DNA from 3 places in the Streptomyces sp. NPDC030296 genome. Region 2 is predicted to be linked to each of the others. Evidence: riboswitches for the same ligand, from Rfam matches in the RefSeq annotation. Region 2 holds a riboswitch; each other region holds the start of a gene.
What was found. Region 2 has a riboswitch for cyclic di-AMP ahead of ACZ4Z3_RS08960 (C40 family peptidase). Riboswitches for the same ligand answer to the same signal wherever they lie in the genome.
Positions count from the first base shown of each region.

Region 1: it holds a riboswitch for cyclic di-AMP, as region 2 does, so the genes downstream of both, ACZ4Z3_RS18795 (M23 family metallopeptidase) here and ACZ4Z3_RS08960 (C40 family peptidase) in region 2, are expected to answer to the same signal.
Region 3: it holds a riboswitch for cyclic di-AMP, as region 2 does, so the genes downstream of both, ACZ4Z3_RS17585 (C40 family peptidase) here and ACZ4Z3_RS08960 (C40 family peptidase) in region 2, are expected to answer to the same signal.

Region 1 covers NZ_JBVICQ010000006.1:132,572-139,293, forward strand. Annotated here, with positions in the region: gene ACZ4Z3_RS18785 (M16 family metallopeptidase) at 1-896, shown strand, start outside; gene ACZ4Z3_RS18790 (M16 family metallopeptidase) at 893-2,281, shown strand; cyclic di-AMP (ydaO/yuaA leader) riboswitch at 2,507-2,679, shown strand; gene ACZ4Z3_RS18795 (M23 family metallopeptidase) at 2,692-3,477, shown strand; gene ACZ4Z3_RS18800 (GntR family transcriptional regulator) at 3,666-4,379, shown strand; gene ACZ4Z3_RS18805 (HPr family phosphocarrier protein) at 4,570-4,851, opposite strand; gene ACZ4Z3_RS18810 (bifunctional acetate--CoA ligase family protein/GNAT family N-acetyltransferase) at 5,034-6,722, shown strand, end outside.
Region 2 covers NZ_JBVICQ010000003.1:193,507-200,228, reverse strand. Annotated here, with positions in the region: gene ACZ4Z3_RS08970 (M23 family metallopeptidase) at 1-304, shown strand, start outside; gene pcrA (DNA helicase PcrA) at 404-2,902, opposite strand; cyclic di-AMP (ydaO/yuaA leader) riboswitch at 3,175-3,349, shown strand; gene ACZ4Z3_RS08960 (C40 family peptidase) at 3,359-4,543, shown strand; gene ACZ4Z3_RS08955 (hypothetical protein) at 4,580-4,933, opposite strand; partial or broken gene ACZ4Z3_RS08950 (transposase) at 5,114-5,317, opposite strand; gene ACZ4Z3_RS08945 (C40 family peptidase) at 5,858-6,722, shown strand, end outside.
Region 3 covers NZ_JBVICQ010000005.1:484,101-490,822, reverse strand. Annotated here, with positions in the region: gene bioB (biotin synthase BioB) at 1-569, opposite strand, end outside; gene ACZ4Z3_RS17610 (8-amino-7-oxononanoate synthase) at 770-1,897, shown strand; gene ACZ4Z3_RS17605 (DUF397 domain-containing protein) at 1,955-2,179, opposite strand; gene ACZ4Z3_RS17600 (helix-turn-helix domain-containing protein) at 2,203-3,060, opposite strand; gene ACZ4Z3_RS17595 (ATP-binding protein) at 3,307-3,765, shown strand; gene ACZ4Z3_RS17590 (DUF6328 family protein) at 3,737-4,306, opposite strand; gene ACZ4Z3_RS17585 (C40 family peptidase) at 4,508-4,981, opposite strand; cyclic di-AMP (ydaO/yuaA leader) riboswitch at 4,985-5,183, opposite strand; gene ACZ4Z3_RS17580 (hypothetical protein) at 5,547-5,864, opposite strand; gene ACZ4Z3_RS17575 (ATP-dependent Clp protease proteolytic subunit) at 5,872-6,513, opposite strand; gene ACZ4Z3_RS17570 (hypothetical protein) at 6,675-6,722, opposite strand, start outside.

The sequences.
Region 1 (6,722 bases), on a different contig from region 2:
TCCGGCTCGCCTACCCGGAGGGCCACCCCTACCGGCACACCCCGATCGGCTCCATGGAGGACCTGGAGGCGGCCAGCCTGGAGGACGCCCGCCAGTTCTTCCGGACGTACTACGCCCCGAACAACGCCGTCCTCTCGGTCGTCGGCGACATCGACCCGGAGCAGACCCTCGCCTGGATCGAGAAGTACTTCGGCTCCATCCCGTCCTACGACGGCAAGCCGCAGCCGCGTGACGGCGGCCTGCCCGACGTCATCGGCGAGCAGCACCGCGAGGTCGTCGAGGAGAAGGTGCCCGCGCGTGCGCTGATGGCCGCCTACCGCCTCCCGGAGGACGGCACACGCGCGTGCGACGCGGCCGACCTGGCCCTCGCCATCCTCGGCGGCGGCGAGTCCTCCCGCCTCTACAACCGGCTCGTGCGCCGCGACCGCACGGCGGTGACGGCCGGGTTCGGTCTGCTGCGCCTGGCCGGCGCCCCGTCCCTGGCCTGGATGGACGTCAAGACCTCCGGCGACGTCGAGGTGCCCGTCATCGAGGCCGCCGTCGACGAGGAGCTCGCCCGGTTCGCCGCGGAGGGCCCCACGGCCGAGGAGATGGAGCGCGCCCACGCCCAGTTGGAGCGCGAGTGGCTGGACCGGCTCGGCACGGTCGCGGGCCGCGCCGACGAACTGTGCCGCTTCGCGGTCCTGTTCGGTGACCCCAAGCTCGCCCTCACCGCCGTCGACCGGGTACTCGACGTGACCGCCGAGGAGGTCCAGGAGGTCGCCAAGGCCCGCCTGCGGCCCGACAACCGCGCGGTGCTCGTCTACGAACCCGTCGACGACGCCGACGACGAGGCCGAGAGCGCGGCGACGGACGCCGACGCGACCACCGACGAGAACGAGGAGTCGGCGAAGTGACCGAGCTCGCGACCATGGACTTCCACCCGCAGCCCCAGGCCGGCGAGGCCAGGCCCTGGGCGTTCCCGGCGCCCGAGCGCGGCACCCTGGACAACGGCCTGACGGTGCTCCGCTGTCACCGCCCCGGCCAGCAGGTCGTCGCCGTCGAGGTTCTCCTCGACGCCCCCCTCGACGCCGAGCCCGCCGGACTCGACGGCGTCGCCACGATCATGACGAGGGCCTTCTCCGAGGGCACCGACAAGCACTCCGCCGAGGAGTTCGCCGCCGAGCTGGAGCGCTGCGGCGCCACCCTCGACTCGCACGCCGACCACCCCGGCGTCCGCCTCTCCCTCGAAGTGCCCGTGTCGCGGCTGGGCAAGGCGCTCGGTCTGCTCGCCGACGCCCTGCGGGCCCCCGCGTTCGCGGACAGTGAGATCGAGCGGCTCGTGGCCAACCGGCTCGACGAGATCCCGCACGAGACCGCGAACCCGGGCCGCCGGGCCGCGAAGGAGCTCTCCAAGCAGCTGTTCCCGGCGGACTCCCGCATGTCCCGCCCCCGCCAGGGCACCGAGGAGACCGTGGCGAGCATCGACTCCGCCGCCGTACGCGCCTTCTACGAGCGGCACGTCCGCCCGGCGACGGCCACCGCCGTGATCGTCGGCGACCTCACCGGCGTCGACCTCGACGCGGTGCTCGGCGACACCCTGGGCGCCTGGACGGGCTCCCCGGCCAAGCCCCGCACCATGCCGGCGGTGAGCGCCGACGACACCGGGCGCGTGGTCATCGTGGACCGTCCCGGCGCCGTCCAGACGCAGCTGCTCATCGGCCGCGTGGGCGTCGACCGGCACGACCGGGTGTGGCCGGCCCAGGTGCTCGGCACCTACTGCCTCGGCGGCACCCTCACCTCCCGCCTGGACCGCGTCCTGCGCGAGGAGAAGGGCTACACCTACGGCGTGCGCGCGTTCGGCCAGGTGCTGCGCTCCGCGCCCGACGGCTCCGGTGTCTCGATGCTCGCCATCAGCGGTTCCGTGGACACACCGAACACCGGTCCGGCGCTCGACGACCTGTGGACGGTGCTGCGCACCCTCGCCGCCGAGGGCCTGACCGACGCCGAGCGGGACGTCGCCGTGCAGAACCTCGTCGGGGTCGCCCCTCTCAAGTTCGAGACGGCAGCCGCCGTGGCGAGCACCCTGGCCGACCAGGTCGAGCAACACCTGCCGGACGACTACCAGTCGACGCTGTACCGACAGCTCGCCGCCACCGGCACCGTGGAGGCCACCGCGGCCGTCGTGAGCGCCTTCCCGGTGGACCGTCTGGTGACCGTCCTCGTCGGTGACGCCGCGCAGATCGAGGAGCCGGTCAGGGCCCTCGGGATCGGCGAAGTCACCGTCGTACCCGCCGAGTAGAAGCCGAGGGCAACCGGCTCGCGGGCGGGCAGGCCGACGAGGGGCCCCGGTGACGGAAGTGTCACCGGGGCCCCTGTTTGCCCGTATTGCTCGCATTGATGGGGGAGGTTGCACGTCTGACCTGTGGCGTATGCCTCAAAACCCGTGATGCGTTTGTTATTTCGGAGGCGGCCCGCTTAGCGTCGGTCCGGCTGTTCGCCAGCAGTTCGCCGCACCCGCGGCACCGGACAGTCATCGCCGAGTCCCCCACGGCGCGAGCCAGGGGAGCCGGGGACCCACCGCAGTCCCTGGGGTGAATCGGGTGCCCTTCGCGAGCTTCGCGAAACGAGGGGTGTCCGTAGGAGACCTTCCTGCTCCGAACCCGTCAGCTAACCCGGTAGGCGAGAGGGAAGGAAAGGATCAGCCACTCCATGGCGTTCACCCGCGCTCCCGGGAAGCACCGCCGTCCCGGCCGCGTGAAGCGCACGACCACGAGGACCGTGGGCGTCGCCGCTCTCACCACCACCGGTGTCGTCGGCACCGTCGCCGTCCCGGCGCTCGCAGCGGAGCCCGCCCCCGAGCAGACGGGGCTGAACCAGATCATCGTCCTCGGTGACACGGTCGCCGAGCAGGTCGACGCCCAGGCGGCCGCTCAGCAGCAGGCCGCCGAGGTGGCCGCCGTCAAGCAGAAGGCGCAGGAGGAGGCCCGCAAGGCCGCCGCCGAGAAGGCGAAGCAGGAGCGCGCCGCCGCCGAGGAGCGCGAGGAGATCAAGGCACGTGCCGCCCGCGCCGCCGAGCGCGAGCGCCTGAACGCGTACGTCTCTCCCATCACCGGCTCCTACATCTCCACCGGCTACAAGTCGGGCGGCGCCGTCTGGTCCTCCGGCAGCCACACCGGTGTCGACTTCCACGCCGCCTCCGGCACGCCCGTCCACGCCGTGGGCGCCGGCACCGTCGTCGAGGCCGGCTGGGGCGGCGCGTACGGCAACAACGTCGTGATCAAGATGAACGACGGCACGTTCACCCAGTACGGCCACCTGTCGTCCATCAGCGTCTCCGTCGGCCAGACGGTCACCCCCGGCCAGCAGATCGGCCTCTCCGGGGCGACCGGCAACGTCACCGGCCCGCACCTGCACTTCGAGGCCCGCACGACGGCCGAGTACGGCTCGGACATCGACCCTGTCGCGTACCTGCGCTCGCACGGCGTGAACGTCTGACGAAAGCCTCACCGCTTCAGGAGGCCCCGGCTCACCGAGCCGGGGCTTTCCTTGTTGCGGCGTACCCGCTGTCCAAAAAATATCCATGGATTCCGGCCCGCCATCGGAAATTCCGGCCCGCTGCAATAGAGTCAGCTGAACACACGTCAATCAATGACGTTTCACGGGGATTAAGGCGGAGGTCGGTCATGCGTATTCCGGCGCACTCGGTATGCACGGCGATCCGTGATGACATCGTCGCGGGTGTCTACGAGCGCGGCAGCCGCCTCACCGAGGAACTGCTCGCCCGCCGCTACGGCGTGAGCCGCGTCCCCGTGCGCGAGGCACTGCGCACGCTGGAGGCCGAGGGCTTCGTGGTGACCCGCAGGCACGCGGGCGCGTGCGTCGCCGAGCCGACCGAGCAGGAGGCATCCGACCTGCTGGAGATGCGCATGCTGCTCGAGCCCCTCGGCGCCGCCCGCGCCGCCCAGCGCCGCACGGAGGCGCACCTGAAGGTCCTGCGCGGCCTGGTCAGGCTGGGCCAGGAGCGGGCCAGGCGGGGCAACAGCGAGGATCTGCGCTCCCTGGGCGGCTGGTTCCACGAGACGCTCGCCCAGGCCTCCGGGAGCCCTGCCCTGACCTCGACGCTCGCCCAGCTACGGCACAAGATCGCCTGGATGTACGCGGTCGAGGCGCCGGCCAACCCCGTGGAGTCCTGGGCCGAGCACGGCGGCATCGTGGACGCCGTGGCCCGCGGTGACAGCGAGCGCGCGCGGACGATCACCGCTCTGCACACCGAGCGGGCCACCTCGGCGCACCGGCTGCGCTTTCCCGGCCGGCCCGCGACGCCGGAGCGTCCCGACCGACCGGACCGTGTGAGGACTTCGCAACACCCCGTAAACACGCCGAGTCTGCGGCATTAACACGAGGGCCGTATACAAAGAAGGTATGAATTCGAGGGGCGTAATTTCTGCTGCCCGCGGACGGATTTAACGACGTCGCGGACAGATTTATCCGACCCCTCTGCCCAGGGAAATGCGAAGGGCTCGCCCGATAAATCGGACGAGCCCTTCAGTGCTGCCGCGAGTGGCCTTCCGGCCGCTGCCGCGTGGGTCAGACCGTCTCGGGGAGCTCCTCGAGGCCCTCGGCGACGAGCTTCGCCAGACGGTCGAGCGCGGCGTCCGCGCCCTCGGCGTCGGAGGCGAGGACGACCTCCTCGCCGCCCTGGGCGCCCAGGCCCAGGACCGCCAGCATGGAACCGGCGTTGACGGGGTTGCCGTCGGCCTTGGCGATCGTCACGGGGATACCGGAGGCCGTGGCGGCCCGGACGAAGATGGAAGCGGGGCGGGCGTGGAGGCCCTCGGCCCAGCCGACGTTGACGCGGCGCTCAGCCATGTGATGCTGCCCTTCAGGTGTGTCTCGGGTACCTCGAAGAGGTCTAGACCGGGTTGTCTAGACCAGTTTCCCATATCGTGAAGCGTCACCGGAACGGGCCCACGGCCTGACCGCGCACCGGCTGTCGTGATTCCCCAGACTGCCCCGCGCCGTCGTCGGACGCGAGCCGTACTCTGGGGCCCATGCAGACCTCGTCGGACCGGCACGAGTACCCCGCCCACTGGGAGGCCGACGTGGTGCTGCGCGACGGCGGCACCGCACGCGTCCGGCCCATCACCGTTGATGACGCCGAGCGTCTGGTCAGCTTCTACGAGCAGGTCTCCGACGAGTCGAAGTACTACCGCTTCTTCGCGCCGTACCCTCGCCTGTCCGCCAAGGACGTCCACCGCTTCACGCACCACGACTTCGTGGATCGGGTGGGTCTCGCCGCCACCGTCGGCGGCGAGTTCATCGCCACCGTACGCTATGACCGGATCGGCCCCGACGGAATGCCCGCCTCGGCCCCCGCCGACGAGGCCGAGGTCGCCTTCCTCGTCCAGGACGCCCACCAGGGCCGCGGCGTCGCCTCCGCCCTCCTCGAACACATCGCCGCCGTCGCCCGCGAGCGCGGCATCCGGCGCTTCGCCGCCGAGGTGCTGCCCGCCAACACCAAGATGATCAAGGTGTTCACCGACGCCGGGTACCAGCAGAAGCGCAGCTTCGAGGACGGCGTCGTACGCCTGGAGTTCGGCCTGGAGCCCACCGACCGCTCCCTCGCCGTGCAGCGCGCCCGGGAGCAGCGGGCCGAGGCCAGATCGGTGCAGCGGCTCCTCGCCCCCGGCTCGGTCGCCGTCATCGGCGCCGGGCGCACACCGGGCGGAGTGGGCCGCAGCGTGCTCGCCAACCTCCGGAACGCCGGCTTCGCGGGCCGGCTCCACGCGGTGAACAGGGCCGTCCGGGAGAAGGAGCTGGACGGCGTTCCGGCCTACCCCTCCGTCCGTGACATCGAGGGCCCCGTCGACCTCGCCGTCGTGGCCGTCCCCGCCGCGCAGGTCCCCGAGGTCGTCGCCGAGTGCGGTGAACACGGTGTGCAGGGCCTCGTGGTGGTCTCCGCCGGGTACGCCGAGAGCGGTCCCGAGGGACACGACCGCCAGCGCGACCTCGTCCGCCAGGCGCGCGCGTACGGCATGCGCATCATCGGACCGAACGCGTTCGGCGTCATCAACACCGCCCCCGACGTACGGCTCAACGCCTCGCTCGCCCCGGAGATGCCGCGCTCCGGGCGCATCGGCCTCTTCGCCCAGTCCGGCGCCATCGGCATCGCGCTGCTGTCCCGGCTGCACCGGCGCGGGGGAGGGGTGACCGGCGTGACGGGCGTGTCCACGTTCGTGTCGTCCGGCAACCGGGCGGACGTCTCCGGCAACGACGTCATCCAGTACTGGTACGAGGACCCCGACACCGATGTCGTGCTGATGTACCTGGAGTCCATCGGCAACCCGCGCAAGTTCACCCGTCTCGCCCGGCGGACCGCCGCGGTCAAACCGCTCGTCGTCGTCCAGGGAGCACGCCATGGGGCGGCCCCGCAGGGGCACGCGGTGCGCGCCACGCGGCTGCCGCACGCCACCGTGTCCGCGGTGCTGCGCCAGGCGGGGGTGATCCGGGTCGACACGATCACGGAGCTGGTGGACGCGGGTCTGCTGCTGGCCCGGCAGCCGCTCCCGGCGGGCCCGCGGGTGGCGATCCTCGGCAACTCCGAGTCGTTGGGGCTGCTCACCTATGACGCGTGCCTCGCGGAGGGGCTCCGTCCGCTGCCGCCGGTCGATCTGACGACCGCCGCCTCGGCGGACGACTTCCACCGGGTGCTGTCGGACGCCCTGGCAGACGACGCCTGC
Region 2 (6,722 bases):
CCCCGTCTCATACGGCACGCCGGTGATGGCCGCGACCGACGGCACCGTGCGCACGCAGTGGAACCCGGCCTACGGCAACATGGTCATCGTGACCGCCAAGGACGGCACCGAGACCTGGTACTGCCACCTCTCCACGTACAAGGTCGCCTCCGGTGCGACGGTCAAGGCCGGCGATGTCATCGCCTACTCGGGCAACTCGGGCAACTCGACCGGCCCGCACCTGCACTTCGAGGTCCACCCCGCGGGCGGCTCGGCCATAGACCCCCTGCCGTGGCTGCGCAGCCACGGACTGGACCCGACGTAACCGTCACCGACCGGCACCAACACGACAACCGGGCCCCTGCTGAGCAGGGGCCCGAGTCATGTCACCGGAGGCGGAGGCTCGTCACCGAGCCTCGGGTCGCTACAGCTTCTCCACCGGCGCGTACCGCAGCAGCAGCCGCTTCGGCTTGGCGTCACCGAAGTCGATCGTCGCCTCCCCGTTGGCCCCCGTGCCCTTGACCGCGATGACCGTGCCGAGGCCGAACTGGTCGTGGGTGACGCGGTCGCCGACGGCGAGGGAGACCACCGGCTTCTCGTTGGTGCGACGGGTGGCGAAGCCGGACGCGCCCGAGGCGGAGGAACGGGAGCGCGACGACGACAACGACGACGCGATCCCGCCGACCGGCCCCGAGGACATCGGCGCGGAGCCGCCCTTGCGCTTCCACTCCAGGTAGCTCGCCGGGATCTCCTCCAGGAAGCGGGACGGCGGGTTGTACGACGGCTGCCCCCAGGCGCTGCGCATCGACGACCGGGTGAGATAGAGCCGCTCCCGCGCGCGGGTGATGCCGACGTAGGCGAGGCGGCGCTCCTCCTCCAGCTCCTTGGTCTGGCCCAGGGCACGCATGTGCGGGAAGACCCCGTCCTCCATGCCCGTCAGGAAGACGACGGGGAACTCCAGGCCCTTGGCGGTGTGGAGGGTCATGAGCGTGATGACGCCCGAGCCGTCCTCGTCCTCGTCGGGGATCTGGTCGGAGTCGGCGACCAGGGCGACCCGCTCCAGGAACTCGGCGAGACTGGCCGGGGTCGCGCCCTCGCCTTCCGCCGCGCCGGCCTCCTGCTCGAACTCCAGGGCCACGGCCGCGAGTTCCTGGAGGTTCTCGATGCGGGTCTCGTCCTGCGGGTCGGTGGACGCCTGCAACTCGGCCAGATAGCCCGTGCGCTCGAGGACCGCCTCCAGGACGGTCGCGGGACCTGCGCCGGACTCGACGACGGTCCGCAGGTCCTCCATCAGCGTGTTGAACCGCTTGACCGCGTTCGTCGACCGGGCGGCCATGCCGTATGCCTCGTCGACGCGCTTCAGCGCCTGCGGGAAGCTGATCTTCTCGCGCTGGGAGAGGGCGTCGATCATCGCCTCGGCACGGTCACCGATGCCCCGCTTGGGGACGTTCAGGATGCGGCGCAGCGGGACCGAGTCCTCCGGGTTGGCGAGAACACGCAGGTAGGCCAGGACGTCCCGGACCTCCTTGCGCTCGTAGAAGCGGACGCCGCCGACGACCTTGTAGGGCAGGCCGACGCGGATGAAGACTTCTTCGAACACACGGGACTGGGCGTTGGTCCGGTAGAAGACGGCGACGTCCCCGGCCTTCGCGTGGCCCGCGTCCGTGAGGCGGTCTATCTCGTCGGCGACGAACTGGGCCTCGTCGTGCTCGGTGTCGGCGACGTACCCGGTGATCTGCGCGCCGGCGCCCGCGTTGGTCCACAGGTTCTTGGGGCGGCGGGACTCGTTGCGCTCGATGACGGCGTTGGCGGCGGAGAGGATCGTCTGCGTCGAGCGGTAGTTCTGTTCGAGCAGGATCGTCGTCGCGTTCGGGTAGTCCTCCTCGAATTGGAGGATGTTGCGGATCGTCGCGCCGCGGAAGGCGTAGATCGACTGGTCGGCGTCACCGACGACGCACAGCTCGGCGGGCTGGATGTCGTACTCGCTGGGGGGCACGTCGACGGGGTGCTCGGAGGTGCCGACCAGCTCCCTGACCAGGGCGTACTGGGCGTGGTTGGTGTCCTGGTACTCGTCGACGAGGACGTGACGGAAACGACGGCGGTAGTGCTCGGCGACATCCGGGAAGGCGCGCAGCAGATTGACCGTCGTCATGATCAGGTCGTCGAAGTCGAGCGCGTTCGCCTCGCGGAGGCGGGACTGGTAGAGCGCGTAGGCCTGCGCGAGGGTCTTCTCGAAGCCGTCGGTGGCCTGGGCGGCGAAGTCCTCCTCGTCGATCAGCTCGTTCTTCAGGTTGCTGATCTTGGCGCTGAAGGACTTGGGCGGGAAGCGCTTGGGGTCGAGGTCCAGATCACGGCAGACCAGGGCCATCAGGCGCTTGCTGTCGGCGGCGTCGTAGATCGAGAAGGATGAGGTGAAGCCCAGCTTCTTGCTCTCGCGGCGCAGGATGCGGACGCAGGCGCTGTGGAAGGTCATGACCCACATCGCGTTCGCCCGCGGCCCGACGAGCTGCTCGACACGCTCCTTCATCTCACCCGCGGCCTTGTTGGTGAAGGTGATCGCGAGGATCTGGCCCGGATGGACGTTCCGCTCGCCGAGCAGGTGGGCGATGCGGTGGGTGAGCACGCGGGTCTTGCCTGAGCCGGCGCCGGCCACGATGAGCAGGGGGGAGCCGGCGTGCACGACGGCCGCGCGCTGGTTCTCGTTCAGCCCGTCCAGGAGGGCGGCCGCGTCGATCGCGGGGCGTGGGGCGCCGTCGCGGTAGTAGGCGTCCCGGTCCGGCGGCACGTCGAACTTCCCGCCGAACAGATCGTCCGGAATCGACTCCGGCACATGATCGTCCTCGGGCGGCGGCGGGGGCTCCTCGTCACGGCCGCGGGGGGCCTGGAGGTCCGCCAGGAAGCTGTCGTCAAAGAGGCTGCTCATCGCTCTCCGAGTCTAGGCGCCCCCACTGACAGCGAGGGGCCGCCCCGGGAAGTCCGTGGGCACGCTCCGGGCCGCGCCCCGTGGAGCCGTGGGCCATCGGTCGCACGCACCCCATCACGGTGAGCGACCGAACGTAGCACCTATCGTGTCCGCGAGGCCAAGGTCACGAAAACGTATCGGGCATATCGAACATCAACCTTCACACGGACCACACCAGTTGGCTAGCGTCTTGGGTCAGGCCGTACGACCCAACCGGCGAACGTCGCCGGGCCGCACGGCCTCCGCCGAGTCCGGTGCGCCCCTCCACGGCAGCCGGAGCCGGGGACCCACCGACCTCTGGGGTGAATCGACCCGACCGCCGTACGCGGCGAGGGCCGTAGGGCAAACCTTCCGAAAGCTTGCGCCCGAACCCGACAGCTAACTCGGTAGGCGGACTACGGAAGGAGTCGCCGAACCATGGCGCCGCACCGCAAGCCGCGTCCGGCCGGCCGGACGCGCGCGGGCATCCGCACCCCCGCTCTCGCCACCGCCGCCCTCACCTCCGTGGCCCTGCTCTCCCAGACGGCCACCGCCGCCCCTTCGACCGACGACAAGCCGAGTCTGGAGGAGATCGAGAAGAAGGTAGGCGATCTCTACCGCCAGGCGGAGACGGCGACCGAGAAGTACAACGCGGTCAAGGAGAAGACCGCAAAGCAGAAGAAACAGGTCGACAACCTCCTCGACGACGTCGCGAAGCGGACGGAAAAGCTCAACGAAGCGCGCGGCGAACTGGGTTCGTACGCGGCCGCCCAGTACCGGACGGGCGCGGCCGCCCCCGACACGGCGGCCCTGCTCCTGGCGGACGACCCGCAGGAGTACTTCGCCCAGAACCAGTTGATGGACCGGCTGACGGACCGCCAGCAGGAGTCCGTCGACGAGTACGTCGCGCAGCAGGCGGAGACCTCGCAGCGGCGCCAGGAGGCGTCCGAGGGCCTGGAACAGCTCACCGAGTCGCAGAACGCCCTCAAGTCCAGCAAGGCCAAGGTCCAGGCGAAGCTCGCCGCGGCCCGCGAACTGCTCTCCCAGCTCACCGCCGAGGAGAAGGCCAGGCTCGCGGACATCGAGCAGCGGAAGCAGGAGGAGGCCGACCGCAAGGCGGAGGAGCTGGCGCGGCAGCAGGCGGCGGCCGAGTCACGGGCCGAGTCACCCCAGGAGACGCAGGAGGCCCCTCAGGACACCTCCGCCTCAACCTCCCCGTCCACATCCACCCGGACCACGACGACGGTCGAGGACTCGACCTACGCCACGAAGGCCGCCAAGGCCCTCGCCTTCGCCCGTGCGCAGATCGGCAAGCCGTACGTCTGGGGCGCCACCGGTCCCGGCTCCTACGACTGCTCCGGCCTCACCCAGGCCGCCTGGAAGGCCGCCGGCGTCGACCTCCCCCGCACCACCTACGACCAGGTCAACGCCGGTACGACCGTCTCACTCCCCGCCGCCCGTCCCGGAGACCTGATCTTCTTCTACGACAACATCGGCCACGTCGGCCTCTACATCGGCAACGGCATGATGATCCACGCCCCGAAGCCGGGCACCTACGTCCGCGAGGAGTCGATCTTCTACGACGGCGAGTCCTCCATCCACAGCGTGGTGCGGCCGGCGTAACCGTCGAGCGGCCGGTTCGCGGGGAGGCGTGCCGGCTCAGGTCCAGAGCACCGCGATGAAGACGTTCGCCATGGTGAGTGCGCCCACCAGCCCGAACAGCGACTTGTCCACGGTCTCCTCGTCGCGCTTGACGTACACCAGCCCCAGGATCACGACCAGCAGCGCCATCTTGACGCCGATCTTGATGTTGTTGACGGGCTGGTCGTCCGCCTGGTTGAGGCCGACGAGGATCGCTCCGGTGATCAACATGGTGAGCGCGCCGTGCAGCATGGCGGGGACGAAGAGGGCGGTGCCCTGGCCCATGGCCTTCATCTGGGTGAGGAAACCGCCCAGGAGAGCGGCGATCCCGATGATGTGGAGCGCGACGAAGAGGTGGATGAGTACGTCCATGGCCGGAGCCTAATGAGGAGGCGACGACCGGCCGGGCACCGGGGGCGGGGTGCTTCACTGGCGTGAGGCGCTTCCGGACGCGGAGGACTTCCGGACGCGGAGGACTTCCGGGCGCGGGAGGCTCCCGGAGGCGGGGGCTTCAAGCGGTCACCTCGGCGACGTCGCCAGGGCCGAGACTGGGTCGCTGGAGCGTCCACGACGTCCGTAAACGTGGCAGAACAGCCGCTCCGGGCTGCCGGGAGCTTCCGGGCGCGGCCAGTGGGTGACGTCGACCGCGAGGACGAAGCGGTCGTTGGCCGCCTTGGGCTGCGGCAGCACCGCCAGGGCGTGGCGAAGCGCGTACGCATCGATGCGTGCGCAGTTCAGCGCGTCACTCGAGTGGCCGGCGTCGCCGGAGGGGCGGCGCGGGGCGATGTACCCCGTGGCGGGACAGCGGCGGTGCCGCTTCGTCGGCGCGTGGCATGATCGACGACGGCAGCGCGATCGACCCCAAGCCTTGCTTTTCGAATCCAAGACCCTGCGCCGCAAGTGGTGGCGATGGAATCGATCTTGCATATATGCGCCCCATAGCACCGTCTCGCCCCGTCCCGGCCGGGAATCGCCGCATCGGTCATCGCGCAGTGTGATTACGACGGCGCCAGGGCGAGATCGCGGTCACATACGGTCACCTCGCGGTCGGTGCGCGCCACTTCCGTACAACGCGTTACCGGCCCGACACAGTCAGGTTTAGCGTCCTCCTTCAGGTGACCGGCTCCCCACCGCCGCCCGGGCCAGGGGCGGCAGTCGGACACCACCGCCGAGAAAGTCCGGCGGCGTCCCGCTCCCCCCTGTGCGGGCCGCCGCCGGATGCGTCACCGCTCCCCCAGGCGGTCCGTGCGCTCCGACGTACGGACGGCGGTCGTACGAGAGGACTTGGAGTCCCACGTGGCAGCGCACCGCAAGCCCAGACAGCGCTCGCTCGGCGGCCCGACGGTCCGCACGGCCGCGACCCTCGCGCTCGCCGGCGCGGCGACCGCGACCGGTTTCGACGGTACCGGGCACGCCGACCCTCACCTCACGCCCGAGCAGCTCAAGGCGAAGGTGGACAAGCTGTACGAGGAGGCGGAAGTCGCCACCGACAAGTACAACGGAGCCAAGGAGAAGGCTGACAAGGCGCAGATGAAACTGGAGGAACTGCGCGACCAGGCGGCCCGCCGCACCGACCGGCTCAACTCCGCCCGCGAGCAGTTGGGTTCGCTGGCCACCGCGCAGTACAGGACCGGCGGCATCGACCCGTCGTGGCAGCTGGCGCTCTCCGGTGACCCGGACCAGTACCTCGACAACGCCGCCCTGGCCGAACGCGTCGGCCACCGGCAGGCGGCCGATGTGGCCGGCGTACGGCAGCAGCTGCTGGAGATCGAACGGCTCCGCGGGGCCGCCCGTGTCGAACTGGGCACCCTCAGGACCAAGCAGCAGGAGGTCAAGCGGCACAAGAAGACGGTCACCTCGAAGTTGACCGAGGCACGGCGGCTCCTCGACCGCCTGACGCCCGAGGACCGGACCCGTCTGAGCAGCCCCGGCTCCGGCACCGGTCACGCCTCGCGCTCCGCCCTCTCCTCCCCGCGCACCTTCACCGGCCCGGTCTCACCGGCCTCCTCCGCCTCCGCCGCCCCCAATCCCCGTGCCGCCTCAGCCGTTTCCTACGCGTACTCCAAGCTCGGCAGCCCGTACGTCTGGGGTGCCACAGGCCCCAACGCCTTCGACTGCTCCGGCCTCACCCAGGCCGCCTACCGCTCCGCCGGTGTCTCCC
Region 3 (6,722 bases), on a different contig from region 2:
GTGTCCACCCGATCGGCGTACGTGTGGGTGGTCGTGATCTCCCCGTACGTCGACTCCGACGTGTTGAGGTTGTGGTTGTAGGCGTCCGCGCCCGCCTCGCGCAGCCGTTCGGCCTGACCGTCGGAGAGCAGACCCAGACAGGCGCACACCTCGACGCCCTCGTTCTCCTCCTTGATGGCCTTGATGGTGCCCGCGACCCGGTCGACGTCACGGTCCGTCGGGCCGCGCCCGGACGCCACCAGACACACCCGCTTGGCGCCGCCGGCGAGACCGGCCGCGGCGGCCTTCGACGCCTCCTCGGGCTTCAGCCAGGTGTACTTGAGGATCCCGGCCGTCGAGCCGAGCCGCTGGGAGCAGTACGAGCAGTCCTCGGGACACAGCCCGGACTTCAGGTTGACGAGATAGTTCAGTTTCACTCGTCGCCCGAACCAGTGCCTGCGCACCTTTCCGGCCGCGGCCACCACGTCGAGCAGGTCGTCGTCGGAGGTGCCGAGAACGGCGAGCGCCTCGGCACGGCTCAGCGGCTCGCGCCGGAGCCCCTTGTCCACCAGCGTGTTCAGCAGGTCCATGAGAGCCGATCCTGTCCTACCGGACCGCTCCCGGCCAAGGAGACTTCGGACAACAGAGTCGGATCGACGTGTGGGTATCGCCACATCGTGGGCGACCGGCCGTCCCGTTAGTGTCTGTGCACTGCCTACAAAAGCCCCTGCCGCGCTGCCCGATGACAGCACCGGCGCCGAGGGCTGCCCACGCGACCCCCGGAGGACTCATGGCGTTCGGCTGGATCGACGAGCAGGCGTCGGCGCGCCGCCGCGCCGGGCTCGTACGGACCCTGCGCCCCCGCCCCGCCGACTCGCCCCTGCTCGACCTCGCGAGCAACGACTACCTGGGGCTGGCCCACCACCCCGAGATCATCGAGGGCGCGGCCGAGGCGGCACGCACCTGGGGCGGCGGGGCGACCGGCTCCCGGCTGGTCACCGGCACCACCGAACTCCACGGCGAACTGGAGCGCGAACTGGCCGCCTTCTGCGGCTTCGAGGCCGCCCTCGTCTTCTCCTCCGGCTACGCCGCCAACCTCGCCGCCGTCACCGCGCTCGCCCCGCACGGCTCGCTGGTCGTGTCCGACGCGGGCAACCACGCCTCCCTGATCGACGGCTGCCGACTGGCCCGCGGGACCACGCAGGTCGTCGAGCACGCCGACCCGGACGCGGTCCGCAAGGCGCTCGGCACGGCCAAGGGGCCCGCGATCGCGGTCTCCGACACGGTGTTCTCGGTGGACGGCGACGCCGCCCCGCTGGCCGGGCTGGCCGAGGCGTGCCGCGCGTACGGCGCCGGTCTCGTCGTGGACGACGCCCACGGGCTCGGTGTCCTCGGCGACGGCGGCAGGGGCGCGCCGCACGCGGCGGGGCTCGCCGGAGCACCCGATGTCGTCGTGACGGTCACCCTGTCGAAGTCGCTGGGCAGCCAGGGCGGTGCCGTCCTCGGACCGGCGAAGGTGATCGACCACCTGGTCAACGCGGCCCGGACGTTCATCTTCGACACCGGGCTCGCCCCGGCGGCGACGGGCGCCGCCCTCGCCGCGCTCAGGCTGCTGCGCCGTGAGCCGGAGCGGGCGGCCCGGGCCCGTGAGGTGGCGCGGGCGCTGCACACACGGCTGACGGCGTCGGGCCATGAAGCGGTGCGGCCCGACGCCGCCGTGGTGTCCGTACGGGCGCCGTCTCCGGATCAGGCGGTGCGGTGGGCGGCGGACTGCCGGGCGGCGGGTCTCGCCGTCGGCTGTTTCCGCCCACCGTCCGTGCCCGACGGCATCTCGAGGCTGCGATTGACCGCCCGGGCGGATCTCACCGAGGGGCAGATCGACCGAGCCGTGGGAATCATCGGCGATACGCGACCGTGAGTCGGCGTCGCGGCCGTGCGTCGCCAGAAGCGGAACCGGTGGTGCGGTCGGTGGTGCTCACCGAAGCGTGGTGACGAATCCCTCCCATGCCTCGGGGGTGAACAGCAGGGCGGGCCCCGCCGTGTTCTTCGAGTCGCGCACGGCCACCAGTCCGGCCAGCCGGCCGGACCCGGGACGGGCCGTTTCCACACAGTTGTTCATCCCCGTGCTGCGGCTGCTGCGCAGCCACCGCACACCGCGTAGTGCGGTACTGGTGGGTACGTTCCGAGGCAGAGCTGACATGGTGCCTCCTTACGCGCCGGAAGCTAGCCCTGAGCCAGTCCGGCGATGTAATCCAACGAGTCCTCGGGCGAAAGGGCGTGGATCTGAAGGGTGTTGAAGGCCTCGACATAAGCCTTGAGGTCTTCTTTCCGTTCGAGGTAGAGGCTACTCGTCAAGTGGTCGAGAACAACCACGTCCAGATCGGACGTGCTCCGAAATGAGAAGATTACGAAAGGACCGGTGATGCCGATGTGTGCCCCGGCAGTGAACGGCAGCACCTGCAGCCTCACTTGAGGCAGACGCGCCGCTTCGACCAACTGCTCCAGCTGACGGGCCATGACCTCGGGCCCGCCGACCTCACGCCGCAGAACGCCCTCGTCGAGCACGGCGCTCAGCTCCATCGGTGGACGTCCGCGCAGAACGTCCTGCCGCGCGAGCCGCACTTCCACGAGAGCGTCGAGTTTGTCGTCTTCCAGCCCCTCCACCGCGGCCCGTGTCACCGCTCGGGCGTACTCGGGGATCTGCAGCAGACCCGGCACGACCGAGGTCTCCAGGGTACGCATCCCGCTCGCCTGCGACTCCAGACTGATGAAGTCCCGGTACGTCGGCGGCAGCACCCCTCGGTACGCGTGCCACCAGTTGTGCCGTCCGCCCCCGTCCTCGGAGCCCGCCAGCGCCATCAGCAGTTCGCGTAACTCGGTGTCGTCGATCGCGTAGGCGTCCAGCAGTCGGTGGACGTCCGCGGGTTTCACCCCGCTGGCACCCGTCTCGATGCGGCTCACCTTCGACTGGTGCCAGCCCACGAGACGGGCGGCCTCGATGCTGGTGATGCCGACGCGGGTGCGCAGGAGGCGCAACTCGGCGCCGAGCTTGCGGCGGCGCACCGCCGGACCGTACTGCATGGGTGTCTCCTTCCGCCCGGCGCGCGAAGTCGGGTGACGGTAGAGGATGGCCCGAGGGGCCCCTCGAATACGGTCGGCCGTCGGAGAGTTCACCGCTTCGAGCGACAGATATATGCATATCTTGGTGGATCGCCACCCGTGACGGCCCAGGTAGTGGCAGTCTGGCGCGAAGCACCAGTCCGGGACCGTACTCGAATCATCCGCTCCCAGTCGGACATCGGTCCCGTGGGAAAGGGACGCACCGCCATGGCAGATCACCTGGAAGCATCCGTCACTCTGCCGAGCGATCCCGCCTCGGTGTCCGCGGCCCGGAGATACGTCGCCACCGTGCTGGCCGAATGGGGCCTGCCGAGCGACACGGACATCGCGGACACCGTGCGCCTGATCGTGTCCGAACTCGCCACCAACGCCGTTCAGCACACCTTCGGTCAGTCACCCACGTTCACCGTGGACCTCGTCCTCGACCGTGACGAGCATCTGCACATCGGCGTCACCGACAGCCATCCGCGCTTCCCGAAACGCCTGCCCGCCGCCGTACAGCAGGACAACGGGCGGGGCATGGTCATCATCCGCTGGCTGACCGCCGAGTGCGGCGGGCGGCTGAGCGTCAGACCCACGCGGGAGGGCGGCAAGACGGTGGCGATCGAGCTTCCGTGGGCCGTCCCCGTGCAGCCGGTCAGGGCAGGCGGTCCGCAGGAGCCCTGACGGAGTCCCGCCCCTGGGCAGGGACCGTCCCGCCGGGGCGCGGCGCGGAGGGCGTGCGGTTCCCGCGGACGGAGCGCCCCACCAGCCTCGGGAGCAGGCCCCACAGCAGCAGACAGCCGACGAGCGTGCCACCGCCGGCGGTGAGGCCCGCGGCCCGGCCGAGTGTCACGTCCACGACGAGCAGGACCGACCCCGCGAAGGCCGGCATCAGCACCCCCAGGCCGACACCGGCCAGCCGGGACGAGACCCGGACGATGGTGGGCTTGGCGTTCTGCTGGAACAGCGAGCGGTGCAGGGCGGCCGGGGCGGTGAAGAGGGCCGCCGCGAGGACCGCCAGCAGCAGTGTGGTGACGTACGTGGCGCGCTGGAACGAGTCCAGGTCCGGAAATCGCGGGGTGAAGGCCAGCGTCAGCAGGAATGCGAAGAGGATCTGCACCCCCGTCTGGGTGACCCGCAGCTCCTGCAGCAACTCGGAGAAGTTGCGGTCGGCCCGCTCGAGAGGCGTCTCGTTGCGAGCGGGGCTGATGCGTTCGTCGGCCATGGCTGTACGAGTAACCATCCGGGCCCGTGTCACGCCTGCGGGCGAGGCGAAAGAGGGTTCGGGCGCAGTCGGGGAGCGGCCTGGGAGCGGCCGGGGGCCCAGAGGCGCCCGGGGGCGCCTCTGGGGGCGGCCGGGCACGACCGAGAGGGCGGCCGGGCACGACCGAGAGGGCGGCCGGTGGTCCGGCCGCCCTCCGACGGGTCAGCGGACCCGGCCGTACCAGACGCTCTTCGTCCAGATCTTCTGCAGTCGCACGACGTCACCCGTCTTCGGCGAGTGCCAGATCTTTCCCTTCCCCGCGTAGATACCGACGTGGTACACGTTCGATCCCGAGTGGAAGAAGACGAGGTCTCCGAGCTTGCGGCTGCTCGCGGAGATGTGCTTCGTCTTGTTGTACTGCTGCTGGGCAGTACGGGGCAGCTTCTTGCCCGCCTTCTTGAACGAGTAGAGCGTCAGTCCCGAGCAGTCGAACCTGCCGGGGCCCGTCGCGCCGTACCTGTAAGGGGAGCCCTTCTTGGAAGCCGCGACCTGAAGTGCCTTCGACGCCACTGAGGCGGCCTCGGCGTCCGATGCGACCCCCGGGACCACGATGCTGCCGCCGACGGCGGCGATGGTCAGAGCCGACGCCGTGCCGGCCCGGGTCAACAGCGACGGGACACGATTGAGCGCAGACATGCGCAACCCTTCGTCAGCCGCCTGTGAAGGATGACCTGTCGGATTCGGGCTGGCGAAGTTGCCCGGCCGCTGACGCGGCTTCACCCCAAGGGCTGCTCGACCCGGTCATGGCGTGACCGTCCCGGCGACCCGTCGTGCTTGGGTCCTCCACTCCTGCCGATCCACTCCTGTCGACCGGTCATCCGGACGGCGGCAGGACTCGGCGTCCGCCCGGATCGCCCCGCCGCTGCGGCGGGGGCTTGTCGTCAGGAAGGGATCTTGGCGCACGGAAGTCCGAAAATCCCAACAGAATCAGGGATTTGTGGTGTTACTCACCACTCGCCCGTTCGGGTGGACAGACCCTTTTCAGTCGTTCTGTCCACAGAGTCGAGGGTGTCCGCACCAGCAATGGAATGGTGGATTCCGGCACTCTTGCAGGCATGATGCGCAACTCCGGCGATTCTGAGGGCGGGTGGGCCGTTGGGTTGTTCCGGATAGGCCGTCCGGTGGGTCGAAACCCGGACCGGAGGGTCCGTCAGTAGTACGGCGGACGACGCCCGATCGGTTCAGGCGGGGGGCCTCGGGGTCACGCGGGGGAGTCCTCGGGTTCCGGCGGAAGGGTGACCCGGGCCGCCCGCCGTTCCCCGTCCAGGACCCGCAGGGCACGGGCCAGGGTGGAGGCGTGCAGCTCGTTCTCACCGCGCGCGTGCATCAGTTCGAGCGCGTCGCGCAGCGCCGTCGCTCTGCCGACGAGGGCCTGCGCGGCCCGCAGCCCGCGATATGTGTCGCCGGGGCGGGCCGGGTTGATCCGGCCCAGCAGGTCGACCACGTCCAGATAACGGTCGATCAACTCCGCCTCGGCGCGCGTCAGCGCGGGCAACGGCGGCAGTTCGGGTGGGAGCATCGGCGGCTCACCTCGAGCCGGGGAGCGCCCGTGAGCCCTCGCGGCTCGGCACGATCCGGTCGGCCAGGCCGTACTCCACGGCTCCGTGCGCGTCGAGGATCTTGTCCCGCTCGATGTCGCCGCTGATCCGTTCGTGGCTCTGCCCGGTGTGCCGTACGAGCATCTCCTCCAGCCGCCGGCGGTTGCGCATCAGTTCCGCGGCCTGGATCGCCAGATCGCTCGCCTGCCCGGTGACCGGCTCGGCCGGCGCCGGCTGATGGATCACCACCTGTGCGCCCGGCAGCACGGATCGCTTGCCCGGGGTGCCCGCCGCCAGCAGCACCGCGGCGGATGCCCCCGCCCGGCCGAGGCAGACGGTCTCCACGTCGCAGGTGACGAACCGGATCGTGTCGTAGATCGCCGTCATCGCGCTGAACGAGCCGCCGGGGGAGTTGATGTACAGGCAGATGTCCCGCTCCGGGGACTGGTACTCCAGGTGCATGAACTGTGCCATCACGTCGTTCGCCGACGTGTCGTCGATCTGTGTCCCGAGGAACACGATCCGCTCCTCCAGCAACTTGGCATACGGATCCATCGTTCGGTGACCCGTGCCTGTGCGTTCGGTGAATTCGGGGAGCACATGGCGGGCCGACGGGCGGTTCGCGGGCATGGGAGTCTCCTCTGATCGACTTCTGCAAAAAATGTACAGGACGTACGTCCCTTATGGGGGTGGCGCTCGGCTGACAGCGAAAATCCCCGCGGAGCGTGGCTCCACGGGGATCGGTCTCGGGGCTCGGGTGAGCGGTGGGGCGTACGGGGTGGAGCGTCGGGTCAGTTGAGCGGGGCGGGGGCGGGGGTCCCGTAGAAGGGGGGCCAGCC